2 linked regions of the Lujinxingia vulgaris genome follow. The protein of the gene in region 2 interacts with the protein of the main gene of each other region in a pairwise test. Links are inferred from orthologs where the notes say so. Each region holds a gene or a part of one and is shown on either strand. Other genes may lie near its edges.

Region 1 (2,911 bases), on a different replicon or contig from region 2:
AATGCCCTTTCGGCGCATGTAGGCCACGATCTCTTTGAAGATCCCGTGCCAGATCGCAAGCTCGCGGGTATCGAGGCGGGCGCGCAGAAACACCGATCGCAGGCTGCGCATGATGTGATCGTTGCTGCTGCCCTTCACAAACTCAATGGCTTCGAGCGCCGCCTCGGCCTGACCGAACATCCGCGTGAGCCCGGCCATCGGCGCCGGCTCAAATTCGGAGTGCCACGCGTTCTGCGGGGCGCTCACCGGCGCTGCAACCACCTCGCCGGCCTGCATCTTTCGGGCGGCGCGGGACACCTCCCAGGCCATCAATAAAACCGCCTGGCCCAGGTTAATCGAGCTGTAATCCGGGTTGGTGGGGATCGTGACCACCGCCTGGCAGCGATCGAGCGCGCTGTTCGGAAGCCCGCTGTCCTCCCTCCCAAAGAGCATCGCCACGCGGCGGCCCTTTGCGGCCTCGGCGATGAGCTCGGCGGCGGCCTGCTCCGGCTCCACCACCCGCCAGTGGGCCGAGCGCGCCCGGGCGGTCAGCCCCACGGTCATCACGCAATCATCGAGCGCCTCATCGAGCGTCTCAAAACGCCCCATGCGGTCGATCGTCTCGTGGGCGCGCGGGGCGCTGATAGCAATGCGATCGCGATCGGCATGCGCCGGGTTCACCAGGCGCAGGTCCTCGATGCCGAAGTTCTTGGAGGCGCGCACGGCGTTGCCGATGTTGATGTCATCCTGGGGCTCCACCAGCACCACGGACACGTTCTCAGTAAGACTCGTCATAGCGTTCTCGAAGACAAAAAAAGCCCGCTCCCATTGAGAGCGGGCTTGGAGCGACCGCGTCGCCCGAAGATCAGGAGTCGTTGCGGCGACGCGAGTTGCGAAGGAAGGTCGGCGTATCGATCTCTTCCTCTTCCGTGGCGCTCAACCCGCCGGGAACCGCATGGCTGCCGGTGTTCGAGCGCAGGAAGGACGCGCGACGTTCGGTAACCGAGTCCTGCGCGCCGCGATCGTAACGCGGGCTGCTCTGGTAGGCGGGCGCGCCGCGCTGCGCAGGCACGCTCTCAACCACCTCTTCTTCCTCCACGGGGGCCGGCGCACGGGGCGGCTCAGCCTGACGGGGAGCAGCGGCCACCGGGGCCGACTGACGCGTGGTCGACTCGCGACGACGGCTCATCTCGCTGAAGTCCGAGCTCTCGGCCCGCGGCTTATCAAAGCCCGTAGCGATGACGGTCACCATCAGCTCATCGCGCATATCTTCTTCGATGACGTTACCGAAGATGATGTTGGCGTCTTCGTGCGAGGCCTGCTCGATGAGCATCATCGCGTCGTTGATCTCGGTGAGCGTCATGTCGACGCCGCCGGTGATGTTGACGAGGATGCCGGTGGCGCCCTCTATCGAGACATCTTCGAGCAGCGGCGAGGAGATCGCCATCTCGGCGGCTTCCAGGGCGCGGGTCGGGCCGGAGGCGCGTCCGGTGCCCATCAGCGCCAGCCCCTTGCCGGTCATGATCGTACGCACGTCGGCAAAGTCGACGTTGACCAGACCACGCACGGTAATGAGATCGGAGATCCCCTGAACCGCATGCAGCAGCACCTCATCGGCCTTCTTGAAGGCTTCCAGGATCGTGGTCTGCTCGCCGGCGATCGCCAGCAGGCGCTGGTTAGGGATCGTGATCAGCGTATCGACCGCGCTGGCCAGGTTGCGGATGCCCTCATCGGCGGAGCGACGGCGGCGGCGCCCTTCGAACTGGAAGGGCTTGGTGACCACGCCGACCGTCAGCGCGCCCTGCTCGCGGGCGATGCTCGCGATGATCGGCGCCGCACCGGTACCCGTGCCACCGCCCATCCCGGCGGTCACAAAGACCATATCGGCGCCCTTGAGCGCCTCGGCGATGCGGGTCTGGTCTTCGAGCGCCGAGTTGCGACCGACGTCCGGGTTGGCGCCGGCGCCAAGCCCTTTGGTCAGCGCGCCGCCAAGCTGAATTTTGACCGTGGCGAGGTTGGTCTCCAACGCCTGCAGGTCAGTGTTGGCCGCGATGAACTCCACGCTGGAGATCCCCTCGGTGATCATCGTGTTGATGGCGTTGCCACCTCCCCCACCCACGCCGATCACTTTAATATTTGCCGCGTTTGAGACATCGGCGTCATCGAACTCGAGCATACCTTTTCCCTGGACTCCTGAGTCAGAACTGAACATCTGCGCCCACCCGTGGGCGGGCGCAGATGATACGCCTCAAGGCGCGCTTACCGCAAGGACGGACTTGGTCGTCGCGCCCTCTTCTTGCCAACGAACAACGGTGGTACCCCGCGCCTTGTTTCCACATAAAGCTGAGACTTCGCGCGACGATAGCACCGGGCCCGGTGGCCAGCAAGCGACTTAGAACATCTCGGCGAGCCACTCGCGCATGCGGGTGGTGAGGCGCTGGTAGAGGTTGCCGTTGTTATCGCCGAAGGGCAGCCGCTCGGGGGCCTTGGCGCCGTGCTGCACAAGGCCCACACCGGTGGCGAACTTCGGGTTTCGCACCACGTCGACCAGCCCGCCGATGTTGCGCGGCACACCGCGTCGCACCGGCAGCCCGAGGACCTCCTCGGCGAGCTCCGGCATGCACTCCAGCAGCGTGGTGCCGCCGGTGATCACGACCCCGCCGGAGATAAGATCCTCACAGCCCGACTCTTTGATCTCGCGGGCCACATAGGCAAAGATCTCTTCGACGCGCGGCTCGATGATCTCGCTGAGGATCTGGCGGCTCAAGATCCGCGGGGGACGCCCGCCCACCGAGGGCACCTCGATGGTCTCTTCGGCGCTGACCTTGCCGGTCATCGCGCAGCCGTAACGCTGCTTGATGCGCTCGGCTTCGGCCATCGGGGTGCGAAGGCCCACGGCGATATCGTTGGTCAGGTGGTTGCCGCCCACCGA
Region 2 (2,808 bases):
GATCGCGCAGCGCGTTGAGGCTGAAATCTTCCACACAGAAGCTCGCCATCACACAGCCCACCACGGTGGCCTGGCGAAGCTCTCTGGTACCAATGGTCTCACAGCTCGAGAGGTAGCCCAGCAGGCCCCCCGCGAAGGTGTCGCCGGCGCCGGTCGGATCAAAGACCGACTCCAGCGGATAGGCCGGCGCAAAGAAGATCTCTTCGCCGCTGAAAAGCAGCGCGCCGTACTCGCCGCGCTTGATCACCAGGTGCTTCGGCCCCCTGGCCTGAATGGCACGCGCGGCCTTGACCACGTTGGCCTCACCACCGAGCTTACGCGCCTCGCCTTCGTTGATCACCAGCATATCGACCTTACTCAAGACCCGCTCGAGCTCGTCGCGCTTGGGACCGTCGATCCAGAAGTTCATCGTATCGGCCACGACCAGGCGAGGATTTTTGACCTGCTCAAGCACCACCAGCAGGAGGCTGGGGTCGATGTTGGCCAAAAAGACGATATCGGCGTTGCGGTAGCTCTCGGGCAACTTCGGGTGGAAGTCACCGAAGACGTTGAGCTGCGTGTCCAGCGTGATGGCCTCATTGAGATCGAAGCCGTACTTGCCCTCCCAGCGGAAGGTCTTGCCGGCCACACGATGAAGCCCCTCACAGTCGATCTTACGGGAGTTTAAAAAGTCGACTTCTTCCTGCGGGAAGTCTTCCCCGATCACCGCGACGAGCTGCACGTCGGTGAAATAACTGGCGGAGGTGGAGAAGAACATCGCCGACCCGCCGATGGCTTCTTCTGCCTTACCAAAAGGCGTCTCAACCGAATCAAACGCCACCGACCCTACGACCAAAAGACTCATGCCTGGACTCACTCCGTTCAGACGCACCACAGCGCCCGATGCTTTAATGAACTACGCGCTCGGCCTGTTCACACTCAGGCGTTGGCCGGGCTCTCATTGCGAAACTTTTCCAGCCGCTTGCGCACGTGCGGCGGCTCTTTCTCCCCGGGTTTGCCGAGTTGGCCGCAGGCGGCCATCTCATCGCGCCCCCGGGTGCGCCGACGGTACACGCCGACGTTACGATCGACCAGATACTTCTGAAACGCGTCGATGCGCTCCTCCGGCGGGGTCTGGAAGGGGGTGCGCGGGTGGGGGTTGAAGGGGATGAGGTTGATTTTTGAGGGGATATCCCGCGTCAGCTCAATGATGCGCTGCGCGTCTTCGAGCGTGTCGTTCAAGTCGCGAATCATCACGTACTCAAAGGTGATGCGCTCGCGGTTGGTCAGCGGAAACTCCTTGAGCGCCGCCATCAACGTCTGAAGATCCCAGCGGTCGTTGACCGGCATGATCTGCCCGCGCGTCTCATCGGTGGTGGCGTTGAGGCTGATGGCGAGCTGCACATCGGTCTCTTCGCCCAGACGTTTGATCGCCGGCACAAGCCCGGAGGTCGACACGGTGACCTTGCGCCGCGAGAAGTTCAGCCCCTGCTCATCGGTCAGGATATGGATCGCGCGAATCACGTTGTCGACGTTATGCAGCGGCTCACCCATGCCCATGAAGACGATGTTGCCGATGTGGCCATTCACATCGCCCATGCGTCGGCGCGCCTGCACGACCTGCTCCACGATCTCGGCTGTGCTCAGGTTGCGCTTTAGGCCCATCTTCGCCGTGTAGCAGAAGGTGCAGCCCATCGCGCAGCCCACCTGGCTGGAGATGCACAGCGTGTTGCGCCCCTCCGAAGGAATGAACACCGTCTCGATAACCGCCCCATCGTCACACTTAAACGTGAGCTTGGTCGTGCCATCGCTGGCGGTATGCGAGCCGTCAAACTCCAATGGCGAGACGCGGGCCTTCGCGCTGAGCTGCTCGCGCAGCCCTTTGGAGAGGTTGGTCATCGCCTCAAAGTCGTCGGCCAGGTGCAGGTAGAGCCACTGGTAGACCTGCTTGGCGCGAAAGGCTTTCTCGCCAAAACCCTCAGCGAGCAGCTTCTTGAGCTCGGCCTGGCTAAAGTTTTTCAGGTCAATGGGACCGAGTTCGTCGGTGCCCTGGCTCAGCGCTTCGAGCGCCTGGTCGATGCTCGGGGAGCGTTCGCGTCGCATGGGAGTCTCTCTCTCAGAAAAAAGGCGGCCGAGCTGAGCCTACGCCGAGTGCGTAGGGATCTCAAACCGTGCCGCCAGCTCAACACACGCTCCCCTGGTGATGGGTGCGTCAGCCGAGCATTCACCCCGCGTCCGCGATGCGGTGCGCGAGGTGAAGGCCGCCGCCGGCACAACGCCGGCGACGGCCCCAGAAATCAGCCGCGTGAGAAGAGCTGCACGTCGCTGAAGAAGTACTTGATTTCGATCGCGGCGTTCTCAGCCGAGTCGGAGCCGTGCACGGTGTTCTCGCCAATATCGGTGGCGTAGAGCGCGCGCAGGGTGCCTTCGGCAGCTTCGGCCGGGTTGGTGGCGCCCATGATCTCGCGGTTCTTGGCCACGGCATCTTCGCCTTCCAGCGCCATCACGACCACCGGGCCGCGGGTCATGAACTCAACGAGCTCACCGAAGAAGGGACGCTCTTTGTGCACGGCGTAGAAGCCTTCGGCTTCGTGCCTGGCCAGGTGCGCCATGCGGATGCCCACCGGGGTGAGGCCTTCTTCTTCAAAACGCGCGATGATCTTGCCGATCACGTTCTTTTCCACGCCGTCGGGCTTGATGATGCTCAGGGTGCGTTCAATCGCCATGGTGTTTCTCCAGATTCAATCGTTGGATGTTGGGGTGTCGCTATAAAAACAAAGGGCAAACTCAGCCCATCGCTTTCTTGAGGGTCTCGCCGATCTCGGCCGG

What was found. Proteins that work in one complex are often made in the same cells at the same time.
Region 1: the proteins of rlmN (region 2) and ftsZ interact in binary tests that used the Escherichia coli proteins (3 or more experiments, as listed by UniProt). The link is inferred for Lujinxingia vulgaris from one-to-one orthologs.

What each region holds. Positions count from the first base shown.
Region 1 is NZ_VOSM01000003.1:130,436-133,346, reverse strand. It holds ftsZ (cell division protein FtsZ), read right to left. Parts: upstream 2,156-2,911; coding sequence 845-2,155; downstream 1-844. Other genes in the region: ftsA (cell division protein FtsA), read right to left, coding at 2,372-2,911; FRC98_RS07560 (RNA methyltransferase), read right to left, coding at 1-774. UniProt on the Escherichia coli protein: Essential cell division protein that forms a contractile ring structure (Z ring) at the future cell division site. The regulation of the ring assembly controls the timing and the location of cell division.
Region 2 is NZ_VOSM01000001.1:756,542-759,349, reverse strand. It holds rlmN (dual-specificity RNA methyltransferase RlmN), read right to left. Parts: upstream 2,083-2,808; coding sequence 919-2,082; downstream 1-918. Other genes in the region: sucD (succinate--CoA ligase subunit alpha), read right to left, coding at 2,767-2,808; ndk (nucleoside-diphosphate kinase), read right to left, coding at 2,277-2,705; FRC98_RS03070 (PfkB family carbohydrate kinase), read right to left, coding at 1-844.